DNA from 4 places in the Arthrobacter sp. 05T420 genome. Region 4 is predicted to be linked to each of the others. Evidence: predicted binding sites of a transcription regulator. Region 4 holds the regulator's gene; each other region holds the start of a gene.

Region 1 (3,550 bases), on a different contig from region 4:
GCGAGGAAGTGACAGCGGTGACCGAGGCCGCCATGCGTGGCGAGCTGGACTTCGCCCAGAGCCTGCACGCCCGGGTGGCGGTGCTCGCCGGGTTGCCGGCGGACGTGGTTGAGCGGGTCCGGGCCGAGGTCAGGCTGACCGAGGGCGCCGCCGAACTCGTGGCGGCATTCCAGGCTGCCGGCCATGCTGTGGCCGTGGTGTCCGGCGGGTTCAACCAGATCCTCCAGCCGATCGCCGAAGACCTGGGGCTGCACTACTGGATCGCCAATGAACTGGAAATCGTCGACGGCGCACTGACCGGCAAAGTCCTCGGCGACGTCATCGACAGGGCCGCCAAGGAGAAGTACCTGCGCGAGTGGGCCGCAGCCGAGGGCATCCCCATGGAGCACACCATCGCCGTGGGAGACGGCGCCAACGACCTCGACATGCTGGGCGCCGCCGGGATCGGCATCGCCTTCAATGCCAAGCCGGCCGTCCGTGCTGCCGCGGACGCCGCCGTCAACCTTCCCTATCTCGACGCCGTGCGGTACATCGCGGGGGTCTGATGCGTTAACCGCGAGAAGGCACGTCGTGGCAATGTTGAGTCAAAACATTGCTGCGACGTGCCTTCTCGGCGTTTCCGGTGGCGAGAGCTCCTAGCTGGAGCTCTTGTCGGCAGTCTTGGAGAAGTAGTCGGCGCCGCCGACGTATTCGGTGTGGCCGGTCTCGACGTCGGCCGTGGCCATCTTGGCGACCTCCGCGGCAAACTCCTTGACCGAGTACAGCTTGCCCGCTTCGGCACGGCGGGCCTCGATGGCGCCGGGGTTGGACCGGTCAAGCAGGGTGGCCGTGACGGTGCCCTCGATCATGTCGCCGGAGACAACCACGAGCGAGATCCCCTTGTCAGCCAGGGCCGGGACGAGTGCGCGGAGTGCGTCCTCGCCGGCACGCTTGCTGCGGGCCACGGGCTCATAGTCGGGCATGGTGGGCACCGTGTCGATGAAGTGGGCCTGGTGGCTGGTCACGAAGACCACGCGCGAGCCTTCGGGCATGAGCGCCACGGCGGCGTTGAGCATGTTCACCTGGGCGTCACGGTTCAGCTTCAGCGCGTAGCCCTCTTCCATCCCGGTCTCCATGCCGCCGGAGGCGTTGAGGATCAGAAGGTCGAGCGAGCCGAAGTTCTCCATGGCGGCGCTGGCGAGGGCCTGGACGCCTTCCTGGGTGGTCAGGTCCGCCCCGACGGCAGCCGCACGGCCGCCGTCGGCTTCGATCTCCGCGACGACCTTGTTGGCGCGCGGCGCCTTCTGGCGGTAGTTCACGACGACGGCCGCGCCTTCGCTGGCGAGGATCTTGGCGATGTCGGCGCCGATTCCGCGCGACGAACCGGTCACAATCGCAGTCTTCTTGTCCAGCAGTCCCATACGAGCTCCTTTGTTCCAAACGTCCAAATACTGTGGGTCTGCAATCCATCATGCCAGCGGATCGTGCCTTTACAGTTGTTCAGCATCCACAAAGAAGCCCCGGCGGCGTAGTTCCGACGGGTCACACCCGGAACCCGCCCGCGGCCGGGTCAGCTGCGGTCAATGCGGATCTTCTTCGACGTTTCCCCCGTCACTACCTCGGGAGCCGGTGCGCGGACTTCCAGGACGCCGTCCTTGTACGTGGCGGTGATATCTTCTTCCTTCGCCCCCGCGGGCAGGGCAATGCTGCGGGCGGACCGGCCATAGCGAAACTCCGAGCGGTATCCGGCTTTGCTCTTGTGCTCGGACGTTTCCTGCCGCTCCACCGCGATATGGAGCATCCCCTCGCTGACCGAGACGTCGACATCTTGGTCGGGGTCGATCCCGGGCACTTCCGCCCGAACCACCAGGGTGCTGCCCTCTTGGAACTGTTCGATCTTGATCCCTGGCGCTATGGACAGATCACCATCTAGGAAGCGGCGGACCGGTTCCAGCATGTCCGAGGGCGTCCACTTGCTGAGATCACTCATGATTTTCCTCCTGGGTCCACGCCCCTGCCGTGGCATGGTCGGGGGCTGTGAGCTCATTACACGCTTTCGGCGCCCGAGTGCCAAGGGCAAAAAGGCCCGCCGCAAGCGGACTGCGGACGACGGCGGACACCGCCGTCGTCCGCCGCGTCTGCGTCAGGCGTCGCGCGGGGTCGCGCGGGACTAGTGGCCCATTCCGAGTCCGCCGTCGACCGGAATGACCGCACCCGAAATGTAAGACGCCTCGTCGCTGGCGATCCAGCGGACAACGTTGGCGACCTCGGAGGCCTCGGCGAAGCGGCCGGCGGGGACCTTGGTCAGGTAGTCCTTCTGCGTTGCCTCGGGCAGCTCGGCCGTCATGTCCGTGTTGATGAAGCCGGGTGCGACTACGTTCGCAGTGATCCCGCGCGCGCCGAGCTCGCGGGTGAGCGACCGGGCGATGCCCACCAGGCCCGCCTTCGAGGCAGAGTAGTTGATCTGGCCTGGCGCGCCGTACAGGCCAGAGACGGAGGAAATGAGCACCACGCGGCCCTTGCGCGCCCGGATCATGCCCTTGGACGCGCGTTTGATTACCCGGAAGGCGCCTGTGAGGTTCGTGTCGATCACCGAGGTGAAGTCATCCTCGCTCATGCGCATCAGCAGGGTGTCCTTGGTGATGCCGGCGTTGGCTACGAGTACTTCCACGGGACCGTGGGCGGCCTCGACTTCCGCGAACGCAGCGTCGACCGAAGCTTCGTCGGTGACGTCCGCCTTGACGCCGAGGATGCCCTCGGGCAGCGACGATTCGCTGCGGAAGGTCACCGCCACCTTGTCGCCGTTGGCCAGGAACGACTCGGCGATGGCCAGGCCGATCCCCCGGTTTCCGCCGGTGATGAGAACGCTGCGGCCGGTGGTGGGTGTGTCAGACATATGGGGCTCCGGGTTCTGCGGCAGGGAGGGCCGCGCTGGGGGCTGGATTTTTCCTGCCTCCGATCTTAGCGCCCGGTTCGCATCCGTTTGGGCGGCTCCGCCGATGGTGAGAGAATCGAAGTAAGCCTTGGGAGCGTGATCTGACAGCCGTGACACTCAAAAACCGACCCGGTGCGCATGTGCCCGGGAAGCCGGACGCCGAGTCCGGTGGTACCGAGGTGCACAGCATCACAGACGCCGCCGCCGCGCACTCAGACGAGATACGCGAACGGATGATCAAATACGCCGTCGCCATGGGCATCCGCATGGTTTGCCTGATCCTGATCTTTGTCGTGGATGGCTGGTTCAAGCTCATCCCGGTGCTTGGCGCCGTTTTCCTGCCCTGGGTTGCGGTGGTGATCGCCAACGGCAGCGACAAGGCGGAAATCCATAGCGACTCCCTCCTGGACTATGCTCCGCTCGCAGAGCTGGACGCCGCACCCGCGGACCCGGCCGGGCAGTACCCGGCGGACGGCGGCGACGGCGATGACGGCTCCGGGACGCTGCTGCAGGGCGAGCTGATCGATAATGAGAACGACGACGACGACCACGGACGGGCAGCTTCATGAACCTCTTTGACCTGGCCGGGACTGGCGGCGACCCCGCCGCGTCCCCCGGCACCGTCTGCTCCCGGAA
Region 2 (3,550 bases), on a different contig from region 4:
CACCGCAACAACGGCGGAAGGTTGCTGGCCGGGGCTGCATTAAAGCCAACAGCGGCCCCACCCGAAGGTGGGACCGCCGTCGTCGAACAGCCGGTGGAGGCTAGCGCGGGTGGTTAGAAACCGCCCATGCCGCCCATGCCGCCCATGTCGTCGCCGCCGCCCATCTGGGCGCCAGCCTTCTCGGGCTTGTCGGCTACAACGGCCTCGGTGGTGAGGAACAGGCCGGCGATGGAAGCCGCGTTCTGAAGGGCAGAGCGGGTTACCTTGACCGGGTCGTTGATGCCAGCGGCCAGCAGGTCGACGTACTCGCCGGTGGCTGCGTTGAGGCCGTGGCCTGCGGGCAGGCCGCGGACCTTGTCCACCACGACGCCGGGCTCGAGGCCGGCGTTGAAGGCGATCTGCTTCAGCGGCGCGTCGATGGCAACGCGGACGATGTTCGCGCCCGTTGCCTCGTCACCGGAGAGCTGCAGGTTCGCGAACGCCTTGGCGCCGGCCTGGATCAGGGCAACGCCACCGCCGGCGACGATGCCCTCTTCGACAGCAGCCTTGGCGTTGCGGACAGCGTCCTCAATGCGGTGCTTGCGTTCCTTGAGCTCGACCTCGGTTGCGGCACCGGCCTTGATGACTGCAACGCCGCCGGCCAGCTTGGCCAGGCGCTCCTGCAGCTTCTCGCGGTCGTAGTCGGAATCCGAGTTCTCGATCTCGGCGCGGATCTGGGACACGCGGCCGGCGATCTGGTCGGCGTCGCCGGCACCTTCGACGATCGTGGTCTCGTCCTTGGTGACAACAACCTTGCGGGCCTTGCCAAGGAGTTCGAGTCCGGCGGTCTCAAGCTTGAGGCCGACTTCCTCGGAGATGACCTGGCCACCGGTGAGGATGGCGATGTCGGCCAGCTGCGCCTTGCGACGGTCGCCGAAGCCCGGGGCCTTGACGGCGACGGACTTGAAGGTGCCGCGGATCTTGTTGACGATCAGGGTGGCCAGGGCCTCGCCCTCGATGTCTTCGGCAATGATCAGCAGCGGCTTGGAAGACTGCATGACCTTTTCCAGGACAGCAACCAGTTCCTTGACGTTGGAGATCTTGGAGTTGACGATCAGGATGTACGGATCCTCAAGGACCGTTTCCTGGCGCTCGGCGTCGGTGACGAAGTAGGCGGAGATGTAGCCCTTGTCGAAGCGCATGCCTTCGGTCAGCTCCAGCTCGAGGCCGAACGTGTTCGACTCCTCGACCGTGATGACGCCTTCCTTGCCGACCTTGTCGAGGGCTTCGGCGATCAGGGCGCCGATCTCGTTGTCGCCAGCGGAGATGGACGCGGTGGCGGCGATCTCTTCCTTGGTCTCGATTTCCTTGGCGGACGCCAGGAGCTCGACCGTCACGGCGTCAACAGCCTTCTCGATGCCGCGCTTGAGGGACAGCGGGTCAGCGCCGGCCGCGACGTTGCGCAGGCCTTCCTTGACCAGGGCCTGTGCGAGCACAGTTGCCGTGGTGGTGCCGTCGCCTGCGACGTCATCCGTCTTCTTGGCAACTTCCTTGACCAGCTCGGCGCCGATCTTCTCGTAAGGGTCGTCCAGCTCGATCTCCTTGGCGATGGAAACACCATCGTTGGTGATCGTGGGGGCGCCCCACTTCTTTTCGAGGACGACGTTGCGTCCCCGCGGGCCGAGGGTGACCTTGACGGCGTCGGCGAGGATGTTCAGGCCCCGCTCAAGACCGCGGCGTGCCTCTTCATCAAATGCAATGATCTTGGCCATAACGGCAGTAGTCCTTTCGGGACAGTCGTTAAGAATGAACCTTCGCTGTGGTGCCCGCGACGGACGATCCCTACCCCGCGGCCTCTGTATGCCGCTGGGTCCGGGATCTCACCCCAGCAAGGTGTTCCTTTAGCTCCTGGACCGGCTGCCCCACTTCACGGCCGGGCGAACCGGGCGTCGTGTTAGCAGTCAGTGCGCTGGAGTGCTAAATCAATAATTAGCACTCCCCCGGGGAGAGTGCAAGCAGTGCCCGGCCCAAACCGCCCGCCACGCGGGCACAATACGCTAGGAGCGATCAGCCGCCACTGCTGCTGGCGCTCTCCGTGCCGGTCATTGTGGGCAGGTTGTCCTCGCCGTAGGTGTAGACCATGTAGTTCGCTTCGGTGATGTCCCCGTGGGAATCAAACTTGATCCGTCCGGACTGGCCGTCATAGTCCGGGCGCTTGCCCGCATGGAGGACGTCCACGCAGGCCTGGTAGCTCGTGCACGACTCACTCGGCGGCTGGCCGGCGGGCTGACCGGCGCCCGCGGCATTTCCGCCAGCTGCCGCCGTTCCGCCGGAGACCCCGACGAGGGATGCCGCAATGGAGGTTCCGGCGTCGTCTTCGGCCGCGGCGGCAGCGACGGCGGCGAGGATGACGGCGTCGTACGTCTCGGCGGCAAACACCATGTCCTTCAGCCCGGGGTCAACGGCAACAAGGTCCTTCTGGAAGCTGGCGGAGGGGAACACGCCGGGCAGGACCCCGCGTGCGCCCTCCAGCGCCCGCGTGCCCACTCCGGAGCCGTACCGGCTGACGGCCGCGTCGCTGAGGACAAGTTTTTTCCCGGCCAGACCGGCGTTGTTCAGTTCGGCGATGGCACCCTGCGCGCCGTCGCGTGAGACCAGGACGACGGCGTCGGGATTTGCGGCCTTGGCGGTGGCGGCAGCCTGCTGTGCCTGGCCGGGAGTGAACTCCGCGTCCGCCACGACGTCGAGCCCGGACTGTTTCGCCGCACCGGCGACGGCGGAGGCGACGACCTTGCCGTAGTCGCCTTCCTCGTGTAGCACGGCCAGGGTCTTGGCGCCGCCGTCTTGGGCCAGCTTGGCGAGGACGGAGGCCTGTGCGATGTCGGCCGCCGAGGTGCGGAAATAGTAGCCGCCGCTCTTGTAGTTGCTGAGCCCGCTGGCAGAGTTGGCCGGCGAGATGACGGCTACCTTGGCGTTGGCCAGCACGTCGATCGCGGCAGGGGCGCGGCTGGAATCGGTCGGACCGATGACGACGTCGGCTTTGCTGGCGACCAGCGCTTTCGCCTGGGCAGCCGTGTCCGTGCTGATGGTTTCCGGTAGCAGCTCCACAAGCTTGCCCTTGTGGCCACCGGCCGCGTTGATCTCCTTGACGGCGAGTTTGGCGGCCGCCAACTGTGGGGCGTTGAGGAAGGCCTGCCGCCCCGTGTTGTCCAGGATCAGCCCTATGCGCAGGGTGCCGTCGCCGCTGGCGTCGGCGCTGGCCACGCGGGCGCTGCCTGCAGGTCCCAGGCAGCCCGTCAGGGACACGGCCGCGAGTGTGCCAGCCACTAGGGCGCGGCGCAGCGGCAAAGTTCTTCCTGGGCGACCTGCCGCGTCCCGCGGGGCGTTCTTAACGAAAGCAAGTGCCACTAGGCGGGCCGGACACTTTCAGCCTGCGGGCCCTTTTCGCCCTCGCCGACTTCCAGCTCCACCCGCTGGCCCTCGTCCAGGGCGCGGTAGCCTTCCCCGACGATCGCGGACCAGTGCACGAAGACGTCGTTCTCGGAACCGTCCACGGTGATGAAGCCGTAGC
Region 3 (3,550 bases), on a different contig from region 4:
ACACGTGTAGCCGATGCCTGCGCTTCAGTGAACATCCTGCCTGGGTCGCTGACCTGTCCATGGTCCTGGGCCGGATGGAACAAACAGGCGACGTGCTGATACTCGGCGGCCACTACATGCACTGCGGACAGCCCATGAAAAAGGCCGGCTCCGAACCGTGCCGGCTGACCGCACCCCGGTCCACCGAAAGCCCGGCCGAGGACGACCTGGAGGTATACCTCTCCATGCGGGTCCTCAGATGCGTCTGCGGCTTCCAGATGGAACTGCCTGAATGACCGGCTCACTGCAGCCGGCATCCGGCCCGTACCAGGCCCTTTCGAGGATCCGCGCGGGGCGGGACGGGGAAGCTCTTGAGGTATCAGGCGCCGAGCCGCAGTGGCGGCGGCGGTGTTCCAGGGTGCGCGCAGAAAAGGAGGGACCGGAGCCCACCTCCACGAGCCTGCGCGCACAACACCGTCGGATGCTTCTGCTCCGGGACCTCGAAGACCTCAAAACCATGCCTCAGCGGTACGAGGCTGAACGAAGCGACCGTAACGGAAATCAACACTTATGAAAGGGATGAACACCATGACCGAACCGGCCATCTCCCCTATCTTCGCGAAGCACAAACTCCGTGAAGTCATCGAAGGACAAAGCCTGCGGCTGGCCGACACCAGCTTCGCCGTCGTGGCCAAACACCGCCGGCACCGCCTCATCCACCTCGATCTGGAGGCAGACGACGGGTCGCTCTCCACCCTGATTGGCGTTCCGGGGGCGCGCGTCAGCCTGTGCGAGGTAGCGGCTCCGATACAGCAGTAGGGCTGCTGCTCCGCCAGCGTCGGAGGATCCGAAGATGGGCACACTGTCTCCGGACTCGGACCCCTCCTGCTCGGGCGTGCTCCGTTTTCCCGGTTTGGGCCGGCTCATTGAAGCAAGGATCCTAACGGTTCGTGCGGGGTCAGCGGCAGCACATCGGCGGTTCGGCTCCGTCCCGTGCATCGAATCCACGTTGCCATAGCGGCCCGGCTGGCTATTTGCAGCAGGGGCGCCCATGCTGGTCAGGAGTGAAGCGAAAGGCTGGTCGAGCCAAGGCCCCCGATACGTGCAGCTCAGCGCCGGTCAGTTCGTTCGATCGGCGCTTTGTCGGGCCGTTACGCAGTCAGCGGCTTCGATGAACGCCGGTCCGAAACGCTAACCGCGAACGCCGGCCATGATCACGGCTCATGCTGGCCCTGGCCCGCCCTTCGTGATTGACCTTTGTTCCGCGGAGGGGAGGCAGTCCTCGATGCCCCTCGACCCCGGCCCACGTCCCGGGCGGCTGTCTGCTTCTGGCCACAGCGGGCCGCCTGGTTCCTCGCAGCTTTGACGACACACTCTCACCGCTGCGCCTGACCCGGGCCGCAGTCACCGCCCTCAAAGCCCTGTCACCGCGCCCCTCATGTGAGGTTAGGGCTTCCTACAGTGACGGCATCCTGGAAATCCGTGTCCCACCGTCCGGACCTGGACGCGTCCGGGCCTAGACGCGGAACCCTGGTCCGCGGCGGCCTGCACCGCCGTTCGTTCCCGCAGTCCCCGGGCTGGCGGCACTGGTCGAAGTGCTCTTCGCCCGCTGCTCCCGTGTCCGGGCCGCCGCGAGCTCTCTTTCGAGGCGCCTGTTGGCCGCTTCAAGTTCAAGGACGAGGCGGATGCCGGCCAGGTTCAGGCCGTCATCGAGCAGGGCGCCGATCCTGCGCAGGATCTCCAGGTCCTGCTCGCTGTACCGGCGGGTTCCACCGACCGTCCGGCCCGGTTCCAGCAGTCCCCGGCGCTCATACAGCCGCAGGTTCTGCTGCCCGGTCCCGACCAGCTCCGCTGCCACGGAAATGGCATATACAGCCGCGCTTCTCCCCGGATTCCGCTCCATCCCGGCCCCTTCATAAAACCCAAAAAACGTCTTGCACCAGTCTGGCACCAGTGCTATAAAAAATCTATACCAGCCACGATACATAACTGGCTGGATGGAATGAGAAGAAATCGACTGCAAGGAGTGAGAAGACCATGCTGATGCGTACCGACCCGTTCCGCGAGCTTGACCGGCTCGCCCAGCAGGTCCTAGGCACCACGGCCCGCCCCGCGGCCATGCCCATGGACGCGTGGCAGGAGGACGAAGAATTCGTCGTCGCTTTCGACCTGCCCGGAGTCGCCGCGGACTCCGTGGACATCGACGTCGAACGCAACGTCCTCACGGTCAGGGCCGAGCGCAAGGACCCGAAGGGTGAAGACACCGAGTTGATCGCCGCAGAACGTCCCCGCGGTGTCTTCAGCCGCCAGCTCATCCTCGGCGACGCCTTGGACACCGAAGCGGTGAAGGCCAGCTATGATGCCGGGGTCCTGACGCTGCGGATCCCCGTGGCCGAGAAGGCCAAGCCGCGCCGCATCGAGATCACCTCCGAGAAGAACGAGCCACAGGCACTCAACGCCGCCTGATCCACCCCTGGGGGGAGGTCAGGCCCGCAGGACCGGGAGCACTGCGACCGGCCGCCAGTAAGTAAAGGGCGATGCAGAGCAGCCACGCCACCGCGCCAGTTGCGGAGCGAAAAGCGGCCCCCGACGGCGCCTCCCGCACGGTGGTCCCCGCTCTCCAGGCCGGGGACCACCCGTACACCCCGCCTCCGGTGATCGTGGAGTTCCAGGAACTGATTGCCAAAGATCCGGATGTCCGGCTCTACATGACGGAGATGATCGAGCAGGTTCCGAAGTCGAAGCCCTACCGCAAACGGCATCTCACCCGCGTCGACCAGACGCTCCCTGCTCGCCCGGGACGAGTCGGTGGATCACTTTGTCAGCGGAACGGTGTACCAGGCGTTCTTGATCCGAGCGCACCTCTCGTGCGGGTTCGCTCCAAGCTTGCGACCGCCAAGTCCTGAGGACGACGCTACGGCTGCGGCCCGGCTGCTGAGGGTTTAGGGGCAGCTTGAGCGCTGGGTTGGTCAGCAGCATTCCGGGCACGGTGGACCCTGTATTCATGCCAGGTGAGCCAGACAATGAAGATGTCGAAGGCGGTCAACAGGACCATCCCCCAGGTGAAGGCGACCAGGAGCTGATAGCTCTGGTAGGCAATGAAGGCCAGCAAAAAGGCGATCATCCACGGGTAGGCCCACAATTTGTCCCTCAGCACCGCCCAGACGAGGACCACCTTGACCAACCCGTGCAACAGCAGGTAGACCGCACCGAAGAGCGTCGCCGACACAGTCAGGGCCCCGGCCCAGTGCACCAGGGTGGTGGCAACAAGGTCGTGCGGGTCTTCGGAGAGTTCATGCTGGGTCAGAAAATGGACCACAGAGGCCATCTGGGCGGGCGATACCAGCAGCAGGAGAATCCCTCCCACCAGTTCCAGCACCCCGTCCAGCCCCTTAAGAGCCAGGCTGATCTTGAATATTTGGTCCAGCGTGGTCGTGCCGGTGCTTGTCTCGGCCATTTTCACTCCTCCAGCGCCCGCGAACACGGTACTCAGCGGAGCTCTGATCATAACTATTCATGGCCGATAGGCAGGTCAGGGGTCGATCCGGCGTATTTCGATCGGCCAAAGCTT
Region 4 (3,550 bases):
CCCGGGCCGCGGCTCATCGGCAAGGCCGAGGCACTCGACGGTCAGCTCACCGGGCAGCGCGGCCATCACCTTGCCGGTCAGCCGTTTGCCCGCGCCGTCGGCGATGTCCACGGCCTCGCCGACGGCGATCCGCTTGACGGTGACGGCGTGGCGGGCCTCGGGGCCCTCCAGGACGAAGGCGGAGCCGGGGACCTGCTGATCCAGCGTGCCGGGGGCGGTGAAGAAGACCGGGTTACTCACCGCTACAGGTTACCGAGCCGGTCCCGGAGTTTGGCGAAGACGCCGCCGCTGGCCGCGAGCTTTCCGGCCGTGAAGTGTTCGCCGCGCAGCTTGGCAAGCTGGCGGAGCAAGTCTTCCTGGGCGGCGTCGAGCTTGCCGGGCGTTTCGACCTGAAGGTGCACTTTCAGGTCACCGCGCCCGTGGCCGCGGAGGTGGGTGACACCAAGGCCGCGCAGGGTGATGATCTCGCCCGACTGGGTGCCGGCCCGGACGTCAATCTCCTGCTGCCCGTCGAAGGTATCGAGGCTAATTTCGGTGCCGAGTGCGGCGGCCGTCATGGGGATGTTGAGGCTCGCGTGCAGGTCGTCGCCGTCGCGGACGTACGTGGCGTCATTGTTGACCCGGATCTCCACATACAGGTCCCCGGCCGGACCGCCGGCGGGGCCCGCCTCGCCCTGGCCGGACAACTGGATGCGGGTGCCCGTACCAACGCCCGCCGGTACCTTGACGGTCAGCGAGCGGCGGCTGCGGATCCGGCCCTGGCCGTTGCATTCGTTGCAGGGGTCCTTGATGACGGTACCGAAGCCCTCACAGGATCCACAGGGGGCCGAGGTCATGACCTGGCCCAGGATGGAGCGCACAGCGCGCTGGACCTGGCCGCTGCCGCCACAGATGTCGCAGCGCACCGGGTGGGTGCCCTCGCGGCAGCAGGAGCCATCGCACGTCGGGCAGACGACAGCCGTGTCGACCTCGAGTTTCTTGTTGACGCCGAAAACCGCCTCGCGGAGGTCGATACGCACGCTGATCAGCGCGTCCTGGCCGCGGCGGACCCGGGAGGCCGGGCCGCCCTGGCCACCGCCCGCCCCGAAGAAGGTCTCGAAGATGTCTTGGAAGGCGAAGCCCTGGCCCGAGTAGCTGCCGCCGCCGAAGCCGTTGTCGGTGCCGTTCTCGTTGCCGGTGGTGTCATACACCCGGCGCTTCTGCGGATCGGAGAGGACTTCATAGGCGTGGGTGACGGCCTTGAACCGGTCCGAGGCGTCTTCTCCCGGGTTCACGTCCGGGTGCAGGGTCCGGGCCAGTTTCCGGTACGCCTTCTTGATCTCCTCCCCCGTTGCGTCGCGGGAGACTCCAAGAACGTCATAGTGGCTGGTCAAAGTTTGTATCTCTTCCTTTTTGTACTGCCGGTGGGGCAAGAAGTCGCGTTGGTCCCGGGCCCGTCAGGGCCCCAGGATCCTCGAAAGGTAACGGGCCACCGCGCGGACGGCGGCCATGGTGGTGGGATAGTCCATCCGGGTGGGTCCGAGGACGCCGACCTTGGCCGTGGCGTCCGGCCCGTAGGCGGTGGCCACCACCGAGGCCTCGGCGAGACCGTCGTAGGGGTTTTCCCGGCCAATGCTGACGGTCACACCGCGCGGGTCTTCGGCCATTTCGCTGAGCAGGCGGAGCATGACCACCTGTTCCTCGAGCGCCTCCAGCACGGGGCCGATGCTGAGCGGGAAGTCCACATTGGATCGTGCCAGATTGGCCGTGCCGGCCATGACCATGCGCTCCTCGCGGCTGGTGGTGGCCAGGGCCTCCAGGCCGCGGGCCAGCGCCTGCGCCGGACCACGGCGCGCGGGCGGGCCACTGGCGACGACGGCGGGCAGCAGCTGGGGCAGCAGGCTCAGCGGGGTCCCGGAGAGGCTCGCCAGGAAGCGGGTGCGCAGCTCCGCCAGGGCGTCGTCGGGAATGTCCTGCCCGACATCGATGACGCGCTGCTCCACTTTGCCGGTGTCCGCGATGAGGACAATCAGCACCTTCCGGGGAGCCAGCAGCACAAACTCGATGTGCCGCACCCGGGCCCGGCTGAGCAGCGGATACTGCACGACGGCGACCTGGTTGGTCAGGTGGGAGAGGAGCCTCACGGTCCGGTCGAGGATGTCGTCGAGGTCCTCGGATCCTTCCAGCAACGCCTGGATTGCCCGGCGCTCGGCCTGGGACAACTGCTTCACCGCTGAGATCTGGTCGACGAAGAGCCGGTAGCCCTTGTCGGTGGGGATCCGGCCGGCGCTGGTGTGCGGCGCCGTGATCAGGCCCTCGTCCTCCAGCGCCGCCATGTCATTTCGGATCGTGGCGCTGGACACACCAAGATGATGCCGCTCAACCAGCGCTTTGGAACCAACGGGCTCACGCGAATGGACGTAGTCCTCCACGATGGCGCGCAGCACTTCGAGTTTGCGCGGTTCGCTCACGCTCCACCTCCAATCGACGGTCCCGCAGCCGGTGCCGCCCGCGTTGTCCGGTTCGCGTCCAGAAGTAGTACCCAGAGGTAATACAGAGACGGCCGTCTCCGGACAAGGGTTAGCACTCGACATGCCTAAGTGCTAACCAGTCTAATATGAGTCGCCGCGTTGTTAGCATTGGATTCGCTCCAGGCGTGGCCCGCGGGGTTGCGATTCCCGTCACGCCGGTGCCGGGACCGTGGCAGCCGCTGCCGTTGCCGCGCCGTCGCGGTCCGGTTCCGGACCCGGAGAGTTCCACCAACCGCCGTACATTCCGAGTGCAAAGTAAGCGTGTAGAGATGTCGTACCAGAACTGGGGACCCCAGGACCTGTCCGCCCCCGCCAAGACCCAGTTGCCGGAAGTCCCGGTGGAACGCGGGATGGTCCTCGAGGAGGTCCAGTCCGGCTGGGTGGGAGCCGTGACCCGCGTGGAGAAGTCCGGCGGCATGCATGTGGTGGCGCTCGAGGACCGGCGGGGCAAGTCCCGGTCCTTCCGCCTCGGCTTTGGCTTCCTGCTGGAGGGCCAGCCGATCCAACTGATGCCGCCGGCCCCGAAGAAGGCGGCCCCGGCCTCCGGTGCCGGCCGCACGGCGTCGGGCTCGGTCCGGGTGGCGGGGCACCGCGCACAGGTGGCCAAGGCCAGCCGCATCTGGGTGGAAGGAAAGCACGACGCCGAGCTGGTGGAAAAGGTATGGGGCGATGACCTCCGCGTGGAGGGCATCGTCGTCGAACCCCTGCACGGCATTGACGACCTCGCGGGCGCCGTGGCGGAGTTCGGTCCGGGCCCCGGCCGCCGCCTCGGCGTTCTCGTTGACCACCTGGTGCCAAACTCCAAGGAGTCACGGATCGCTGACGCCGTCATGGCCTCACCGGGCGCCGCCGGCAACGTCCTGATTGTGGGCCACCCTTATGTGGATGTATGGCAAGCCATCCGGCCTGCGGTCCTGGGTATTGAGAAGTGGCCCGTGATCCCCCGCGGAGTCGACTGGAAGACAGGCATCCTGATGGCTTTCGGGTGGCCCCACTCCACGAAGGAGGACGTCGGCGTCGGCTGGCAGAAACTATTGGGG

The links. The regulator HrcA, encoded in region 4, represses chaperone genes, less so after heat shock. The targets are predictions, from matches to a motif close to TTNGCACTCGNNNNNNNCGAGTGCNAA.
Region 1: a site for HrcA is predicted at 2,027-2,053, ahead of AC1DEM_RS04570 (Hsp20/alpha crystallin family protein). Genes of this name have one in related genera too.
Region 2: a site for HrcA is predicted at 1,934-1,960, ahead of groL (chaperonin GroEL). Genes of this name have one in related genera too.
Region 3: a site for HrcA is predicted at 1,913-1,939, ahead of AC1DEM_RS17385 (Hsp20/alpha crystallin family protein). Genes of this name have one in related genera too.

The regions. Positions count from the first base shown of each region.
Region 1 covers NZ_JBFTLG010000003.1:122,551-126,100, reverse strand. Annotated here, with positions in the region: gene serB (phosphoserine phosphatase SerB) at 1-545, shown strand, start outside; gene AC1DEM_RS04575 (SDR family oxidoreductase) at 636-1,400, opposite strand; gene AC1DEM_RS04570 (Hsp20/alpha crystallin family protein) at 1,550-1,969, opposite strand; gene AC1DEM_RS04565 (beta-ketoacyl-ACP reductase) at 2,150-2,875, opposite strand; gene AC1DEM_RS04560 (DUF3099 domain-containing protein) at 3,025-3,483, shown strand; gene AC1DEM_RS04555 (hypothetical protein) at 3,480-3,550, shown strand, end outside.
Region 2 covers NZ_JBFTLG010000014.1:109,015-112,564, forward strand. Annotated here, with positions in the region: gene groL (chaperonin GroEL) at 114-1,751, opposite strand; gene AC1DEM_RS14610 (ABC transporter substrate-binding protein) at 2,047-3,285, opposite strand; gene AC1DEM_RS14615 (cold-shock protein) at 3,387-3,550, opposite strand, start outside.
Region 3 covers NZ_JBFTLG010000018.1:71,024-74,573, forward strand. Annotated here, with positions in the region: gene AC1DEM_RS17370 (hypothetical protein) at 1-275, shown strand, start outside; gene AC1DEM_RS17375 (hypothetical protein) at 559-798, shown strand; gene AC1DEM_RS17380 (MerR family transcriptional regulator) at 1,496-1,837, opposite strand; gene AC1DEM_RS17385 (Hsp20/alpha crystallin family protein) at 2,017-2,445, shown strand; gene AC1DEM_RS17390 (phophatidylserine decarboxylase associated domain-containing protein) at 2,517-2,885, shown strand; gene AC1DEM_RS17395 (DUF2127 domain-containing protein) at 2,894-3,436, opposite strand.
Region 4 covers NZ_JBFTLG010000011.1:101,138-104,687, forward strand. Annotated here, with positions in the region: gene AC1DEM_RS12440 (16S rRNA (uracil(1498)-N(3))-methyltransferase) at 1-240, opposite strand, end outside; gene dnaJ (molecular chaperone DnaJ) at 243-1,373, opposite strand; gene hrcA (heat-inducible transcriptional repressor HrcA) at 1,437-2,450, opposite strand; gene AC1DEM_RS12455 (DUF3097 domain-containing protein) at 2,780-3,550, shown strand, end outside.